Linked DNA regions of Fervidicoccus fontis Kam940. The protein of the gene in region 1 binds, or shares a complex with, the protein of each later gene. Links are inferred from orthologs where the notes say so. Each region holds a gene or a part of one and is shown in the gene's direction. Other genes may lie near its edges. The genes, in order: FFONT_RS05420, FFONT_RS06685, FFONT_RS02535, FFONT_RS02265 and FFONT_RS02450.

The links.
Region 2: FFONT_RS05420 (region 1) and FFONT_RS06685 share a complex: the UniProt entries of both Methanocaldococcus jannaschii proteins name them as parts of the 50S ribosomal subunit. The link is inferred for Fervidicoccus fontis Kam940 from one-to-one orthologs.
Region 3: FFONT_RS05420 (region 1) and FFONT_RS02535 share a complex: the UniProt entries of both Methanocaldococcus jannaschii proteins name them as parts of the 50S ribosomal subunit. The link is inferred for Fervidicoccus fontis Kam940 from one-to-one orthologs.
Region 4: FFONT_RS05420 (region 1) and FFONT_RS02265 share a complex: the UniProt entries of both Methanocaldococcus jannaschii proteins name them as parts of the 50S ribosomal subunit. The link is inferred for Fervidicoccus fontis Kam940 from one-to-one orthologs.
Region 5: FFONT_RS05420 (region 1) and FFONT_RS02450 share a complex: the UniProt entries of both Methanocaldococcus jannaschii proteins name them as parts of the 50S ribosomal subunit. The link is inferred for Fervidicoccus fontis Kam940 from one-to-one orthologs.

What each region holds. Positions count from the first base shown.
Region 1 is NC_017461.1:1,043,436-1,046,969, reverse strand. The notes cover bases 398-3,348. They hold FFONT_RS05420 (50S ribosomal protein L44e), read left to right. Parts: upstream 398-1,706; coding sequence 1,707-1,991; downstream 1,992-3,348. Other genes in these bases: FFONT_RS05400 (CDP-2,3-bis-(O-geranylgeranyl)-sn-glycerol synthase), read right to left, coding at 3,291-3,348; FFONT_RS07355 (RNA-protein complex protein Nop10), read left to right, coding at 3,140-3,322; FFONT_RS05410 (translation initiation factor IF-2 subunit alpha), read left to right, coding at 2,337-3,131; FFONT_RS05415 (30S ribosomal protein S27e), read left to right, coding at 1,994-2,194; FFONT_RS05425 (hypothetical protein), read left to right, coding at 1,202-1,651. In the rest of the region: more of FFONT_RS05430, read left to right, coding at 1-397; more of FFONT_RS05400, read right to left, coding at 3,349-3,534. UniProt on the Methanocaldococcus jannaschii protein: Binds to the 23S rRNA.
Region 2 is NC_017461.1:1,272,813-1,276,193, forward strand. The notes cover bases 118-2,915. They hold FFONT_RS06685 (50S ribosomal protein L37ae), read left to right. Parts: upstream 118-1,285; coding sequence 1,286-1,546; downstream 1,547-2,915. Other genes in these bases: rrp41 (exosome complex exonuclease Rrp41), read left to right, coding at 118-398; rrp42 (exosome complex protein Rrp42), read left to right, coding at 395-1,219; FFONT_RS06690 (Brix domain-containing protein), read left to right, coding at 1,593-2,207; FFONT_RS06695 (KEOPS complex subunit Pcc1), read left to right, coding at 2,185-2,472; FFONT_RS07030 (hypothetical protein), read right to left, coding at 2,484-2,621. Outside these bases: more of rrp41, read left to right, coding at 1-117; more of FFONT_RS06700, read left to right, coding at 2,916-3,241; FFONT_RS06705 (hypothetical protein), read left to right, coding at 3,283-3,381. UniProt on the Methanocaldococcus jannaschii protein: Binds to the 23S rRNA.
Region 3 is NC_017461.1:478,845-482,398, reverse strand. What follows is about bases 371-3,341. They hold FFONT_RS02535 (50S ribosomal protein L22), read left to right. Parts: upstream 371-1,606; coding sequence 1,607-2,077; downstream 2,078-3,341. Other genes in these bases: FFONT_RS02520 (ribonuclease P protein component 1), read left to right, coding at 3,051-3,335; rpmC (50S ribosomal protein L29), read left to right, coding at 2,841-3,044; FFONT_RS02530 (30S ribosomal protein S3), read left to right, coding at 2,089-2,844; FFONT_RS02540 (30S ribosomal protein S19), read left to right, coding at 1,179-1,595; FFONT_RS02545 (vWA domain-containing protein), read left to right, coding at 371-1,053. In the rest of the region: more of FFONT_RS02545, read left to right, coding at 1-370; FFONT_RS02515 (30S ribosomal protein S17), read left to right, coding at 3,343-3,554. UniProt on the Methanocaldococcus jannaschii protein: This protein binds specifically to 23S rRNA. It makes multiple contacts with different domains of the 23S rRNA in the assembled 50S subunit and ribosome.
Region 4 is NC_017461.1:438,276-441,612, reverse strand. The notes cover bases 359-3,112. They hold FFONT_RS02265 (50S ribosomal protein L13), read left to right. Parts: upstream 359-1,386; coding sequence 1,387-1,839; downstream 1,840-3,112. Other genes in these bases: amrB (AmmeMemoRadiSam system protein B), read left to right, coding at 3,101-3,112; rpsB (30S ribosomal protein S2), read left to right, coding at 2,472-3,104; FFONT_RS02255 (DNA-directed RNA polymerase subunit N), read left to right, coding at 2,245-2,445; FFONT_RS02260 (30S ribosomal protein S9), read left to right, coding at 1,812-2,237; FFONT_RS02270 (50S ribosomal protein L18e), read left to right, coding at 994-1,371. In the rest of the region: FFONT_RS02280 (30S ribosomal protein S11), read left to right, coding at 1-136; more of FFONT_RS02275, read left to right, coding at 149-358; more of amrB, read left to right, coding at 3,113-3,337. UniProt on the Methanocaldococcus jannaschii protein: This protein is one of the early assembly proteins of the 50S ribosomal subunit, although it is not seen to bind rRNA by itself. It is important during the early stages of 50S assembly.
Region 5 is NC_017461.1:470,969-474,401, reverse strand. What follows is about bases 584-3,433. They hold FFONT_RS02450 (uL15 family ribosomal protein), read left to right. Parts: upstream 584-1,710; coding sequence 1,711-2,157; downstream 2,158-3,433. Other genes in these bases: secY (preprotein translocase subunit SecY), read left to right, coding at 2,184-3,433; FFONT_RS02455 (50S ribosomal protein L30), read left to right, coding at 1,185-1,700; FFONT_RS02460 (30S ribosomal protein S5), read left to right, coding at 584-1,170. Also shown: FFONT_RS02465 (50S ribosomal protein L18), read left to right, coding at 1-525; more of FFONT_RS02460, read left to right, coding at 532-583. UniProt on the Methanocaldococcus jannaschii protein: Binds to the 23S rRNA.

The sequences.
Region 1 (3,534 bases):
GGTCGATAGATAGAAAAGAATGGCTTTTTCAAAAGCTTTCAGCATACTACGAGAAAGCTAAACTTGAGCTACCTGACGATATAAATAGCAGGGAATTTGCCGTCCAGCCTATAGACTATAAAGGTTATGTTAGACATTTATCCTTTAAAAGTGAAGATGAGCTTAGAAGCTTTTTATTAAAAAATCCACCTATGCACCTTTATTACTCATCTGCGATTTACACCTTCCCTGAGATAGATGATATGGAAAAAAAAGGAATGATAGGTTCAGAAATAATCTTTGATATTGATGCCGATGAAGTTCCTGGATGCGAATCTATTGAGCAACTACACGCTTGCCTAAACTGCGGATCGCTTCTTTATGGTAAGTCGATAAAAAAATGTACGAAATGCGGTAGCCAGAATGTTATTGAGGTCGAACCAATTCCTAAAGAATGCATCTTAAAAGCCGGAATTGAAGCAAAAAAGTTAATAAAAGTTTTAAGAAAAGACTTCGGTTTTGAAAAAATCAAGATATATTTTTCTGGCAATAGGGGTTTTCACGTTCATCCAAAATGCGATGATGAATGGTTGAAGCTAACGAGTGAAGAAAGAAGCATGATAATTAAGTATATAACAGGAAGTGGAGTGAATATTGAAAGAATAATCGGATTGGGAGAATCAATAAAAGGAAAAAATATGTATATTCCAAATCCTAAGGAACCTGGATGGAGAGGGAGATTAGGAGAAATCTTGTATAAAAAGATGAACTTAAATGATGAAAAAAAGATTACGTTCGGAGAAGCTGAGGTACTACTCGGAGAAAAAATTAATTTGAACGATATCATGAAAATGGCATCTATAAGTATAGATGAAAAGGTTACAGTCGATGTTCATAGATTAATAAGGATCCCTGGTTCAATAAATGGTAAGCTGGGTCTGCCTGTATTTGAAATAGGAGAAAGTGAGCTTGAAAGTTTTTCCATAAATTGTTCATATTCTCCGTTTAAGGAAGATGAGGATGTTAAAATGAATGTTTCAATGCAAAATAAGGAAATTTTAGGGATAAAGATAAATAGCTTAAAGGGGGATATTATAAAAATCCCTGGCTGCCTCGCCTTTTTATTCATCTCAAAAGGTATAGCAGATCCCGCCTAAATTTTTATTACAAGATATCAAAAAATTAAGTAATGGCGATATACTAAAACTTTTGGTCGTGAAAAATGAGCGAATCAATTGAGTTTGTACTCAATAGAATATCAATTAAAAAAGAAGTAAACTATAACGATTTAAAAATGAGATTTTTGAACATGATATCAAATGTATGTTATCAAAGAGGAAGTGCTCAAAGCTTTGTAAACAATGTAGAACTTTGCAAGAAAACAATAAAAGAAACAGAAAGTATTTCTAAGCTAATCTCAAAAATAATTTCTAAGAATTTAGATGACAGTCCGCTAGAAAAATCTGGTTTTCTTTCTTTTTTTGCAACATCATTTAAAAAAGATGAAGATTTTTATGTGTTTGTTGAAAATGATGATCCAGGGATTTTTAAAGAGTGTAGAAATGAAGATTTTTGCTTTTCGATTTTAAGCGTAAAAGAAGCAAAAGCACTTAAAGATTTATCTTTTGCGAAAGAACTGAGAATCAATTATTTAAACCCTGATTTTAAATAAAGACTAGTATGTGAAATAAGTTTTGCAATAAAAAAATAAACGGAGTGAGCCGGCATTGAAAATTCCTAAAAAAATTAGAGCCTATTGCCCAAGGTGTAAAAAACATACAGTGCAAACAGTAATGATTTATAAAGCTGGAAAAAGAAGAGCATTGTCTATAGGGCAGAGAAGATACGTCAGAAAACAGGAAGGTTATGGTTCAAAAAGAAAACCTGAACAAAAAAGATATGCAAAAACTACCAAAAAGCAAGTAATTAAGCTAAAATGCAGTGAATGCGGGTATATACAGCATAGAAAAGGACTAAGATTAAAGAAGCTTGAGCTCACAGAGGTGGCTTAAGCATGACAAAGAGGAGAAGCCTTCCTATCCCAGAGCCAAGAACAAAATTCATTTTAGTAAGATGTCCTGCATGTGGAAACGAACAAGTCATCTTTTCTCATGCAACTTTTCCAGTAAGATGCCTTATATGCGGGTCTCAACTTGTAAAACCAACAGGTGGAAGAGCAAGACTACAAGCACAGTTCATAAAAGTAGTTGGGTAGATTTTATTACTAGTTAAATCACAAATTTCTTTGCATCATACCATCTATTTTGGAAGAACGATATTTTTACTTAAAAAATAATATATAATCTCGGCAAAACCTATTTTGTAATAGCTATTAAGTAATTAACAGGTGAAATCATTTGGTTAGAGCCAGAAAAGAGCTTCCTGACGCTAATGAATTAGTCATCGCTACAGTTAAAGAGATTTTTGATTATGGAGCATATGTTGAGCTAGATGAATATAATGGAATGAGGGCATTTTTACCATGGAGCGAGGTTGCAACAAAGTGGGTTAAAAACATAAAAGAAGTTTTGAAGGAAAATGAAAAAATAGTTGTTAAGGTTATTAGAGTTAATAAGCAGAAAAAGCAAGTAGACGTTAGCTTAAAAAGGGTATATGATAGTGAAAAGAAAAAGAAAATGCACTGGTATAAAAGAAATCAAAGAGCTGAAAAAATTCTTGAACTAGCTGCACAAAAACTTGGAAAAACTTTAGATGATGCATATAACGATATCGGATGGCCTTTATTGGATCACTATAGTGATTTATATACAGCATTGGAAACTGCTGTAATGTTAGGACCTGATACCTTAAGAGTTCCTAATGCAAAAGAAGAGTGGATAATGCCTGTATACGAAGAAGCTAACAAACATATAAAAATTAAACAAGTCAAAGTTACAAGAATAATAAACTTATGGAGCACTTCTCCAAGTGGGATCGAAGATATAAGAAGCGTCTTGCTAAATATGAAGAACATTTCAGAGGATAATTCTTCAGTTAATATATATACGATTGGAGCACCAAAATATAAAATAGAAGTTATATCAGAGGATTACAAATCTGCTGAAAGGATAATCAACAGCATATTGGAAAAAGCGGAAAAAGACGCCCAAAAGTTGAAGGTCAATTTTGAAGTAGTTAAAGAAAAAGAATGATGATAAAAATGAAATGGCTAATGAGAAAATGTTCCAAGTGCAAAAGATATACGTTAGAAACTGGAAGATGTCCTTATTGTGGTGGAGAACTATTTGTTCCGCATCCTCATAGGTTTTCTCCAGAAGATAAATATGCTAAATATAGAATAGCAATAAAACTTACCAAGGAACGGACTTTAAATGAAGCTTGAATGCAATATAATTAGTAGATAAGTGAAGCAATGGTATTATAATGATACCAAATAGGAAAACATCCAATGATGGATGCGCGCAGATTGGACAAAGATAAATGAATAAAGTTGATCCTAAATAGAAATCCAGCTGGTCTACTAAGGGGAGCATCCCCCCTCTTTCAATCCCAATTCTCCTTTTAAAGAATGACTTAGTTATATCTCCTAAAATT
Region 2 (3,381 bases), 230 kb from region 1 along the record:
AACTGTTTCCAAGAACTACGATTGATGTCTTTATTGAGGTCTTGCAGGCAGACGGAGGGACGAGGACAACAAGCCTGACAGCTGCTAGCTTGGCTCTCGCAGATGCTGGAATCCCAATGAAGGATCTAATAGCAGGGGTTGCTGTGGGCAAAGTCGATGGAGTGCTCGTCCTTGATATAAACGAAATAGAAGACAGCACTGGGCAGGCAGATATGCCTGTAGCAATAATGCCGAATTTAAACAAGATAGTGCTCCTTCAGCTAAACGGCACGCTCACAAGAGATGAGTTTAATGAGGCTTTGAAGATGGCTCAAAAAGCAATAAAGGAAATATATATAATGCAGAAAGAAGCGCTCAGAGAAAAATATTCATCAATGGAGGAGGTCGAGCAAGCATGAGTGTAACACCTACTTCATATCCGCTTATACCAAAAATGAAAAGGGAAACCATTATATCTGTACTCGAAACTGGAAAGAGGATAGATGGAAGAGCTTTAGATGAAGTAAGGAAAATAACAATTGTGCCGAACTACATTGAAAAGTCCGACGGTTCAGCTCTAGTGTATTTGGGCGATACGTTGGTGCTTGTAGGGGTGAAGGTGGAGCCTGGTGCACCATATCCTGACAATCCCAATGAAGGAGTGCTGATGGTAAACGCCGAGTTCGTCCCTTTAGCATCTCCAGCCTTTGAGCCTGGGCCACCGGATGAGAACGCATATGAGCTTGCAAGAATAATTGATAGATCTTACAGAGAGTCCAAGGCGATTGGTCTAGGAGAATTGGCGCTTGTTCCAGGACAGAAGGTACTCGTCGTTTGGAACGATATATATGTGTTGAATCACTCCGGAAACCTCATCGATGCCTCAGCTATAGCAAGCTTAGTGGCTCTGATGAATACAAGGATACCTGTATATGAAGAAGCGGATGGAGGAAACTTCGTAAAAAAGGAAAACGAGTACAAGGGCAACTTAAACGTGAAAAAGAAAATTATCACCGCAACTATTGCCAAAATCGGAAACTACTATCTTGCAGATCCAACTGATGAGGAAGAATATGTTTCAGATGCTAGGCTGTCAGTATCGTTTACAGAAGATGGGATAATAGCCGGAATGCAGAAAATGGGGATCGGGTATTTAGACGAGAACGACATAAATCAGATGATCGACCTTGCATGGAAGACGGCGAAAATATATTTAGGTGAGATTTCAAAACTCATATGAGCTAATAAAGGTAAATTTTTAAAATCCTTAAGATCACTAATTAAAAAGAGCAAATGGTGAATATAGATGGGAAGAACAAAGATAGTCGGTATTGCAGGAAAGTTTGGAGCCAGATACGGGTCGACTTTAAGAAAGCAGTATAAGGAAATAATGGAAAAGAGGTATGCCCCTCACGTTTGTCCATTCTGCGGTATGAGCGGAAAAGTAACAAGAATAAGCATAGGTCTGTGGAAATGTGAAAAGTGCGGCAACGTTTGGGCAGGAGGAGCATATGTCCCGAGGACTGGACTGAACAAAATGTTTCCAAAGAGTATTAACACAAGATGAATTTTTTTAAAGTTGCAAAGAGAAGTCTCATAAATGCGTGTTGAATTTGGTCAATAAAGTTATTTTTTCAACATCAAGAGAGCCTTCTTTGAGGGTAAGAAGCTTTTTAAAGGACATTATCAGCTTGGCGCCTTGGCTTGTAAAGGTAAACAGAGGAAAGCTGACCTTCAAGGATTTAGTTGACATAACCATAAGCGAAAAGAGCACGACGTTCGTCATTATTGGAGAAAAGAACGGAAACCCAAGCATAATGAGGATTTATGACGTATCCGATTATTTGATCAAAAATGCGGTACTTCACGCTTATACCCTCTTCATAAAGGGGGTGACCCTTGCGAGGGAAGCGAACAGACCATCATCTCCTGGATATGTGGATGATGCAATAATAGAAGGCAGCCTCCCTCCTGACGAAGAGCATAGAAACTTGACTTTTGCGCTGATAAAGATGTTTGGAAGCAGCATTATTCCCAATGCTGAAAGCAGCAACGTCTTGAAAATTCAAATCAAGGGATATCCGAATTCGGGGTGGATGTTAAATTTTAAAAAATCTGGCAGCAATGAATATGTTGGTCCAAGAATTTTTATAGGAAAGGTTAAAAAAGTAGGAGAATATATGAGCGTCAGTGAAAGTGAAAGCGATGGAAAAGAAGGAGGAAATTGAGAAGATATCTTTTAGTTTAGAAATTCACCATGAAAACGAGAAACTCCTCAAAGCCTACTTCGAATCTCTCAAGCCGGAAGCAGATTCTCTTGTAAACCAGAAAAAAGGGAAGGTATTTGTGGAATATAATGCGGAAGAAAAGAAGCTCATTCTTAAAATGGAAACGGAAACAATAAGTGACTTTAAAGCTCTCATGAACTCGTATCTTTATCTGATAAAAGCTATTAATGATTCCTTGAATTCTGCAACCTCCTCTATGCAATAAGGTGTGATCTTTCATTTCTGGCCTCCTTTCCTCAGAATGGCAGGGATGTTCCTGCATCTATTCGCGATCGGATCTTTCATCTTAATGAAGGCAAGAGCGATCAGAGATTCTTTCTTGACCATAGAATGAACTCTATTGTTTTGTCTCAAAACTAACCCATATTCCAAAAGCTATGGTTTAAAATTCATCAATGCACGAAGAGAAACATCAGAGCTTGAATGAGAAGTAACACCTTAAAGATACTAAACTTCATTTTCATCTTAAAAAGGCATGCTTTCGATTGATGTAAAAGCGAACTGTTAAAAACCATAAGAATTTATTAAGCAAAAATTTCAATCTTCTATAATAGTTATTTATTTGGAGTTGATAATGTATGGCAGAGAAAGTTCCGCCCGAGATAGAACAGGTTGCTCAACAGCTCGATGAGCTTCAAGAAAAGTACAATAATTTGTTGAACCAGAGATTAATAGTAGAAAGCGAGTTGAAAGAAATAAATAAACTGCTTGAGACTCTCAATAATATTCCGCCTGAGACAAAAATCTATAGAAGCGTAGGGAACATCTTCTTTGCTGAGGATAGGGATAAGCTGGTCAAAGAACTTACTGAAAAGAAGGAGACTGACGAGCTTATATATGAGAGATTTAAAAAAGATGAAGAAGATCTCAAGAAGCAGATTTCAACCCTTCAGGAAAAATTGAGAGGATTGCTGTCTAAATATTATCAGAAAGTTTCAACACCTGTAACAAAAACTGGCAGTGGTGCATCTTAACGGAAGAAGGTAAAAGAGACAAGAAGGTCTCTATCGAAGATATGGAAAAGATACTGGTTGAATCGGTAAGCAGTGTAGAGGATAATATAAGGAAGAGCAAAAGCGATACATCTTTTTTATCTGTGGAGCTCAACCTCGAT
Region 3 (3,554 bases), 560 kb from region 1 along the record:
GGAGAGAAAATAAGAGCTTCAGAAAAACCGAAGGAAAAACTCTTGAAGGGAAAAAGGATAGAGGAAAAAGAAGAGCATGAAAGTTTAGATATAGCTAGAATGCAAAAACTAAGCGTTGGAAAATTAAGAAAAATGGGAAAGTTCAATGAGGAGAATAAGAGAAAGCTTGAGATTGCGAGAAAAATAAACACCTTACAGAAATACTATGAAACAGGAAACAGAGGGTATATAGATTTACTTGAAAGTGAGCTGAAAGCTTCGCAAAAAAAGAAAGGAAGCTATGAAAGTAAAGATTCTTATTCGGCTTCTAGCAGGTATGAGGCAATAGAAAAGTTGCTTTTTAGAATTGTAGAGAATCCCGATAATGCAAATGCTTTATTGGCTCTTTCAAAAATTACAGGGAGCGATTTACCTATAGAAGCGATCAAATATTTTGTTAAGAAAAGGAAAACGTTTTTGGTTGAAAAAATTGCGGCTTCTATATTTAAGAGGTCAGGCGGGCTTCTCAAAGGGAAAAAATATGAAAAAGGGTATATCTATGGAAGGGTTGATATTAGAAAAACGCTGTTTGAGCTTTCAAGAAACCACCCCGAAGAGCTCGTATTTAAGCAGAAAAAGAGAGAGAACGGTGCTATTTTAGTAATAGATAAAAGCGATAGCATGAGAAAGAGGTCAACTTCAGTTATTAAAATAGCTTCTCAATACTATCCCTTTCTTAAATCCTTGATTCTATTTGATACCGAAGTAAAGGTGAAAAAAATAAGCAGATCGAGCTCGAGATGGAACATAGTTAAAGATCTTCTTTCGATGAACTTCTCTGGCTATACAAATATAAGTAAGGCATTAAGGCAAGTAATAGAAATTTCAAAACCGAAAGATACCGTCATAATAATAAGTGACATGGAGCAAACAGTAGAAGACGAATTTTATATATCATTAATAGACAAACTAATACGGAAAAAAGTCAGACTGATCATATTCACTTCTGAGGAATATGCTAAGATATTCAAGCAGATTTTTCCAAGTTCTGTGAATGTGAAACTTATTCTATAGCTTTTAAGCTATATCAAGAAAAATAGTTAATGCTTATAAACCGGAATTTAGAAACCAATTATAGCATTCAGATTAAAATCTAGCTTAGAAAGTTTATGCGTACCTCAAAGAGGAATGATTTTGTCATGAGCAAGCCAGAGATAGAGAGCGAGTGGAAAAATTTCCGATATAGAGGGATTAAGTTTGATAAGCTTATAGAAATATCAATGGATGAGCTCGTTTCACTGTTTCCAGCAAGAGAAAGAAGAAGCATAACTAGGGGATTCACACCAGAACAGATCAGATTCCTCCAGAAAATAAGAAGAGGTAAAAAGGAAGGTAAAAAGGTCATAAAAACCCATCTGCGAAATATGATAGTACTTCCAGAAATGATTGGGCTGACAATCGCTGTATACAATGGAAAGGAGTTCATTCCCGTGAGGATCACACCTGAAATGCTTGGTAAAAGGCTAGGAGAATTTGCTCCAACTACAAAGTCAGTAAAGCATGGAGAGCCCGGGCTTAAAGCGACTAGAAGCTCAATGTTTACAGCAATTAAGTAAGGTGATATTTTATGGGTGGATGGAACTATAGCTTAAAACTAGAGGATGAAAGCAAAATAGCAAAGGCTGTTATGAGAGATCTTCCAATCAGTCCTAAGAAGGTCCATAACTTAGCAAGGGCAGTTAACGGCATGATGCTTCAAGATGCGAAAAAATACCTAGAAAGAGTTATTGCAAAGGAGGAGGCAGTCCCTCATTTCATTCACAGAAAGAAAATACCTCATCACAAAGGGTTAAGTGAAAGATGGGGGATACCTGTGGGCAAGTATCCAGTAAAGGCAGCAAAGTTTTTGCTGAAAGCATTGAACAATGTTGAAGCAAATGCGGAAAGCAAAGAGTTGGATGCCGAAAAGCTGAAAATAATTCACTTAAGCGTTCAGCAGGGGTATACATTAAAGAGGTATATGCCAAGAGCATTTGGAAGATCAACACCTAAATTTAAGAGATATTCTAACATCGAAGTAATAGTAAAGGAGGTTTAAACGGTGATATTATGGTTAATATAAAAAGGTATTTTATCGAAAAAAACATGTCCGTTGTGAAGGTTGATGAGTACTTAGCTAAGCAGTTCTATAGAGCTGGCTATGCTGGTGTTGATGTATATAGGACTCCGCTAGGCACTAGAGTAGTTATTCGTGCAGAAAGACCAGCATTTATAATAGGAAGGAGAGGTCAGACAATAAAGACTCTTTCCAACGTATTTGAAAATTATTTCGGTCTTGAAAATCCTCAAATTACAGTTATGCCAGTAGAAAATCCCGATCTGAACGCAAGAGTAGTTGCATTCAGGTTGGCTGTCTCTCTTGAAAGAGGTTTCCACTTTAGAAAGCTCGCATTTGCGGCTTTAAGAAGAATTATGGCCGCAGGTGCTGCAGGTGCAGAAATAATAATAAGCGGGAAAATTACAAGCGAAAGAGCAAGGTATGAGAAGTTTAGGGCAGGAAAGATCTACAAGACTGGAGAGCAAGCCACTTATATAGTTGATAAAGCAGTAGCTCATGCACTTCTTAAGCCTGGAATCTATGGTGTAAAAGTCATTATCGTAAAACCGGAGAGAACAAAGGATTCTATAATAATAAAGTCGCCTGAGGAAATTGGGATAAACAAAGAAAGCACTGCAAAAGAAAAGGAACAAAAGGAGGAAATGGGTGAACAGATTAGCACTCAAGCGCAAGAATCTAGTTCACAACAGGTATTACAGCCGCAAGAGGAAAGCACAGAAGAAGAAGGAGAAGGTGAAACTCAATGAGCATGAATGCAGATGAAATTAGAAAGCTTACTCCTGAACAAAGAAAGGAAAAGCTCAATGAACTTAGGCTTGAGCTTTCAAAACTTCAAATGCAAGCACATGTTGGGACAGTTGACAATCCTGGAAAGATAAAGGTGCTTAGGAAGACGATAGCCAGAATTTTGACTATAGAAAACGAAGAAAAGAGAAAAAAAGGGTAGCGGCAAATGAAAAAATCAAATATAACATTTGGAGACTTGTTTGGTTCAGAGGTTGAAGTTTTAATGTATCCAGATAGGAATGTGATTGGTTTAATTGGTATAGTTGAAAATGAAACTCAAAAAACAATTTCTATTTATAGAAATGAAAAAACTATTACACTTTTTAAAGATTATATTGTTTTTAAAATTAGGTCAAAAAATTCCGAAACAGTAATATATGGGAATGAAATCGTTGGTAGACCTGAAGATAGAACAAAGGAAGTAATAAAGAAAAAAATAGGTTTGAGGTGAGCAACTAATGGGTGTTAAGAAAGAAGTAAAGAACCCAGGTATTCCAGGCGTTTCCATACCGGAAAAAAAGTGTAATGATCCTAATTGCCCTTTTCATGGAACTATAAAGGTAAGAGGTATGCTTATTACTGGAAAAGTAGTCTCAGATAAGATGGATGGAACAGTAGTTGTAGTACACGATTATCTCTATTACGACAAAAAATATAAAAGATACGAAAA
Region 4 (3,337 bases), 610 kb from region 1 along the record:
TCCAGGACCTGGTGCACAAGCAGCTATTAGAGCTTTAGCAAGATCAGGATTTATTATTGGAAGGATAGAGGACGTAACGCCTATTCCGCATGATACAACAAGAAGACCTGGTGGCAGAAGAGGTAGAAGAGTGTAAAGGGTCAAGGTTATGAAGATCAAACCGATAAATATTAAAGAAAATTTTTTAGAACTATATATTGAAGATGCACCTCAAGAGGTGCTCACTTCTCTGAGAAGAATTATAATTGAAGAAGTCCCTACAATGGCAGTAGACAACGTTCTAATTTTGGAAAATAACAGTGTCTTACATGACGAAGTCTTAGCCCATCGTTTAGGGATGATCCCTCTTTACAGTGATAGAGCGCTGGAAAAATATAGGGCGCCTGAGGAATGCGCAGAATGTACAAATTGCGAAAACTGCTTTGATATTCTTCACTTAGAAGTAGAGAATAAAGATGAAGATAAAAAAGTAGTATACACGGGAGAATTGAAGTCAGAAGATCCTGACATTTATCCAGTGTTTAAAGATATTCCAATAGTGGTTTTAGGAAAAGGGCAAAAAATTGTTCTTGAAGCTGAGGCTAGATTGGGGAGAGGAAAAGAGCATATAAAATGGAGCCCTGTATCTATATCAGCTTTAATTTCTGTGCCCGAAATTATTTTTTCATTTGAACAATGCGAGGAACAAGAATCTAATGAATGCTTAAAATGTATCGGTGAATTTAGTGAAGAGCTTGCAGAAAAAATGATGGAAATGAAAAAAGGAAAAATCGAGCTCGAAAATTTCAAAAATACAAGCCTTCTTAGATTTTGCGAGGATAAAGTCTGTAGGAAATGCATGAAGATTAATTATCTTGAAAATAAGAAAATACTTAGAGTAGAATCAACGGGTTCGCTTTCAACAAAATTAATAATTGAAAAGGCTTTAGAAATTTTGAATAAAAAAGCAGAAGCTTTTGAAGAAGTAATAAAAGAAATGGAGGTATTAAAATAATGGCAAGAACTGGTCCTACAAATTTACTAAAAAGAAAGCTCATTAAAGGTTTGAAGAAATTGTCAAAGGATGAGCAAGCTAATATATGGGAAAGAATAAGTGAGGAGCTTTCAGCACCGAGGAGAAAGATGGTTGAAGCGAATATATCAAAAATTAATCGGAATGCTAATGAGGGAGAAGTAGTAGTAGTACCCGGAAAAGTTCTAGGCTCAGGCAAATTAACTAAAAAAATAGTAATAATCGCCGAGTCATATTCTATGAAAGCATATGAGAAGCTCAAAAAAAGCGGAGCGGAGATTTACTTATTAGACGACTTATTGAGAAATAAAGAATTGAAAGACAAAATAGATTCTCTTCCAAAAAGAATAATAGTTTAAATAGAGGTGTGAATTATTTTGAGCGAAAAAGAAATTGTAATAGTCAACGCTGAAAATTTGATACTCGGAAGGATGGCTTCAAAAATAGCTAAAATGCTTCTTACTGGGAAAAGAGTTGTCGTTGTCAATGCTGAGAAGGCAATGATAAGCGGAGAAAGAAATATGGTTATTGAAGGTTATAAAAAATTGTGGAGCGTGAGGACCCTTAGAAATCCAGACAAACAGGGTCCAAGAAGGCCGCAATCTCCAAGAAATATTGTAAAAAGAGCTGTTAGAGGAATGCTTCCTAGAAAGCCTAAAGGAAAAGAAGCCCTATCTAACTTGAAAGTTTATATTGGTATTCCAAAAGAATTTCATGGAAAAGAAATGATAAAATTTGAAGATGTAGTTGCTGATCTTAGTAAGGGAAGATACATATCTGTAGGGGAATTATCAGAAGCATTAGGGTGGAGAGGTGTTATCGCTTGAAGGTGGTCTTATCTGTTGGAAAAAGGAAAAGTGCAATAGCTAAAGTTGTAATAAAGCCAGGAAAAGGAAGAGTACTTGTAAATGAAATGCCTATAGAACTACATCCAGTAGAGCTTTTTAGAAACAAGATAGTTGAAGTCCTTAAGCTTCTTGGAAAAGACCATAGAGAACAGGTAGATATCATTGCTTCTGTAAATGGAGGAGGATTTATGGCTCAAGCTGACGCTACTAGGACTGCGATTGCTAGAGGATTAGTAAAATACTTTGAAAGTGAAAGATTGAAGACAATTTTCCAAGAATATGATAGAGTTCTTCTTGCTGGAGATCCCAGGAGAACAGAGCCGGAGAAATACATGAGATACAGTGCAAGAAGGAGATGGCAAAAATCATATAGGTGAGATAACCATGATTATACCTGTAAGATGCTATACATGCGGAAAGCCTTTAGGGCAATATTGGGAGCCTTTTAAAGAAAGAGTGAGCAAAGGCGAGGACCCTGAGAAAGTGCTTGATGATCTAGGAATTGACAGGTATTGTTGCAGGAGAACTCTCATTTCTCATGTAGATTTGATTGAACAGGTAATCAAGTTCAAACCTATGAGGTGAAAAATTTGAGTAATGAAGAATCTAAGATGGTTAGTGAAATTCATGAGAAGGCTTTTGAATTGCTTGTTCCAATTGAACAATATTTAGCTGCGGGAGTTCACATTGGAACTTACGTTTGCAATAAAAACATGAAGGAATTTGTATATAGAATTAGACCTGATGGACTCTATGTTCTCGATGTTAGAAAAATTGATGAAAGACTTAGAATAGCTTCAAAAATGCTCGCAAGATATGAACCTCAAAAGATTTTGGTCGTAAGTGTCAGGCAATACGGACACAATCCTGTGAAGAAGTTCTCTCAATACGTGGGCTCTAAATATATAGCAGGAAGAGTCATACCAGGTATCCTTACAAATCCTCACCTTGAATGGTATATAGAACCAGATATAGTTGTTGTTACTGATCCAAGAGCAGATCAGCAAATAATAAATGAGGCATCAAAAATTGGCATTCCGATAATTTCGTTTACAGATACAGATAACAGGATAGATAATATTGATCTTATAATTCCTGCAAACAATAAAGGAAGAAAAAGCTTAGCTTTGCTATATTGGATTTTGACAAGGCAGATATTGAGAGAAAAAGGGCTATTGTTACAGAATGCTGATTTGCAAGAACCTCCAGATGCCTTTGAAGCTAGAGTCGGTGGAAAAGCTTGAGCGGTGATCTTGTAAGAGATCCAGTCGTAGCCGGAGAATTTTATGAATTAAGAAAAGAAAAATTATTAGAACAGATCAGGTGGGCTTTTCTTCACCCTATTGGCCCTGGGAAAGAAGCAATTTTTTCAAACTCAATAACAAAAAACAATTTTGGATATATAGCTCCTCATGCAGGTTACATTTATTCTGGACCGGTAGCCGCACATACATATTATAATATTTCTCTAGAAAAA
Region 5 (3,433 bases), 570 kb from region 1 along the record:
TATACTTATGTTTTCTCTGGAAGGATAAGGTTAGTTGTAAGAAAGACGAATAAGTATATCGAAGCGAAAATAGTTGATTGCGATCCTAAAGGAGATTTAGTGAAAGTATCTGCTCATAGCATAGAACTTATAAAAAAATACGGGTGGAAGGGTTCAGGTAAATCAACACCAGCCGCTTACTTGCTAGGGTATCTCATTGGAAAGAGGGCAATTGAGAAAGGCTTGAAAGATGCTGTATTAGACATCGGATTATATAGAGTGGTAAAGCAGTCAAAGCTTTTTGCGGTCGTAAAGGGTGCAATTGATGCAGGCTTAAAAGTGCCAGTTTCCGAGGAAATGCTTCCTTCGGAAGGAAGAATAAGAGGAGAGCATATAGCAAATTATGCAAAAATGCTTAAAGAAAGCAATCCTGAACGCTATAATAGGCAATTTTCAAAGATTATAAATAGTGGGCTATTGCCCGAAGAATATGTAGCACATTTCGAATCAGTATTAAATGCAATAAAAAATGAAAAGAAGGGGTGAAAACGGATGGCTTTCGAAGCTCAAGGCGTATCTTTAGAAGAATGGGTTCCTAGAACCAAAGTAGGGAAGATGGTAAAGGAGGGAAAAATTACTAGCATTAATGAGCTATTTGAAATGAACCTTCCTATACTAGAACCTGAAATTGTTGATTTTCTTCTTCCAAACCTTCAGCATGAAGTAATTGATGTAGGCATTGTACAAAAGCAGACCGACGCAGGTGAGCTTTCTAGATTTAAAACAGTAGTAGTGATAGGAAACGGAAATGGATTTATTGGAATAGGAACTGGAAAGGCTAAACAGCTAAGATATTCAATCGAAAAGGCAATTACTAATGCAAAACTGAATATCGTTCCAATAAGGAGGGGTTGCGGAAGCTGGGAGTGTATGTGTGGCTCCCCCCACAGCGTTCCATTTATAACAAGAGGAAAAAGTGGTAGCGTAGAGATCGTTCTCTATCCTGCTCCGAAAGGTACAGGATTAGTTGCTGGCGATATTGCTAAGATAGTTTTGAGGTTAGCTGGAATAAAGGACGTATGGTCAAAGAGTTTTGGTGAAACGAGGTCAACATATAACTTTGCAAAGGCAACGTATAATGCTCTGAAGAATACGTATTCATTTGTAACACAAGATGATTGGAAGGCATAAAAGGTGAATTAAAGATGCAGATACAAGCTGTTAACCAAAATATAGATAATAATAAGAATAGTCTTATTGTCATTATTCGGATGAAGGGAAGGACAAATATTAGACATGATGCAGAATACACTCTTAGGCTCTTCAGGCTATATAGAAAATATCACGCTTCAATTTATCCATCAAATTTTCCAGGATTAAGCGGAATGCTGAACAAAATAAAGAATTACGCTACATGGGGAGAGATCAGCAGAGAGATGCTAATAGAGCTTTTGAAAAAGAGAGGAAGAATAGTAGGCGGAGAGAAGTTCACGCAGTCAATTCTTTCCGAAAAATTGAATGTTAAAAGCATAGAAGAGTTGGCTGATAAAATTATTAACGGAGAAATAATATTGCATGAACAGGAATTGATAAAGCCTGTATTTAGATTAAGACCTCCAAAGAAGGGATTTAAGAGGAGCACTAGGAAGACTTTTAGTGAAGGAGGAGAGTTAGGTTATAGAGGCAATGAAATCAACGAACTTTTGAAAAAAATGATCTGAGGTGCAGAATATGGTTGTTAGATTTAGGAGAAAAGTTAGGAAGCTTAGAGGAAGAACCAGAACGATGGGTTGGGGAAGAATTGGACAGCATAGAAAAACAGGAAGTAAAGGAGGAAGAGGAGCTGCTGGAATGCTGAAGCATAAAGAAAGCTGGATGAGGAAATACGCTCCTGGATGGATTGGCAAGCATGGATTTACAAGTCCATACGAAAAGAAAGAAAAGGTTTATGAAATAAATCTGTTACAATTAGACGAGCTAGTAGAAGAATTGGCGTCAAAGGGAGTACTAAAGGAAGATTCAGGGAAACCGATTATTGAACTAGATAAGCTGGGGTTTACGAAGCTTCTTGGAACAGGAAGAATTAGTAGGCCTATTAAAGTAGTGGTAAAAGAGGCTAGTGAGAAGGCAATTGAAAAGGTCAAAAGTGTTGGCGGAGAGGTTATAACAGAAGGCTAGAAAATTTTTGGAGAGTGAGCAATTACTTGGGTTTTCTAGATGCTTTAGCAAAATTTTCTTATATTCTTCCAACTGTGAAAAAACCCTCAAGAAAGTTGTCATTGTATAGAAGATTAGGAATTACTGGTTTAGTTTTAGTTCTATATTTAATTATGGCTGACACGCCATTATACGGTGTGCCATATACTTCTCAGTCTCAGATTTCTCTTTTTCAGATTTTGTTTGCTGCGAATACAGGTACATTAATGGAGCTAGGAATCGGACCTATCGTCACAGGCGGTTTGATACTCCAGATATTGGTTGGAGCAAAACTCATAGACTTAGACCTTTCAGATGTTGACGATAGGAGAAAGTTTACTGAGGCTCAAAAAACTCTTTCATTTCTATTTGGTATTTTTGAAGCGCTAGCATATGTGCTTGCTAGCAGGTATTGGCCATACGTAGGTAATCCAATAACCGGTTCTCAGGCTAGCTGGGCAATAAGGATAGGTGTATTATTGCAACTTACTTTTGCTACTTATCTTGTTATGGTTTTCGATGAGATGCTTCAAAAGGGTTGGGGAATCGGAAGTGCAATATCATTGTTTATTCTTGCTGGAGTAGCTAAGACAATGTTTTGGGATCTTTTCGGTTATACTCCACAATATGCACAGCAAATAGGTCTCATACCGTATATTGTTCAGGCTACAGAAGCAAACAATCTTACCAGCATAGTTGTAAGGCAAGGTCTTCCAGATGTAGTAGGATTATTGGCGACTATTATAGCAATTATTGGGTTGGTCTATTTGCAAGGAATGAGAGTGGAAATACCTGTTACCAGCCAAAAATACGGAGGGATAAGGAGCAAAATCCCATTGCAATTCTTGTACGTTACTAATATACCTATACTTCTTGTGGGGATAATAGTATCGGATTTCCAGCTGTTTGCTAACGCTTTTGCTTCGATTTCTGGAACGCAGAATTTAGGATATAGAATTTTATATGAACTATCTTACTATCTTAGCCCTCCAAGAGGCTTATATTCTGCTACTGCTGACTTAACAAAGCTTTTCATTTTCATTATAAGCTGGGTGGTTTTAAGCGTATTATTTGGATATATGTGGGTCGAAATAGCAGGACTAGGGCCTAAGGAGCAAGCAGATAGATTAATAAAGGGAGAGCTTGACATCCCCGGTGTGAGAAGAAACCCAAAATTCTTTGAGAAGATGTTAGCAAAGTACATATATCCGTTGACTGTTCTCAGCAGTTTAATAGTCGCTTTCATAGCAATAGTAGC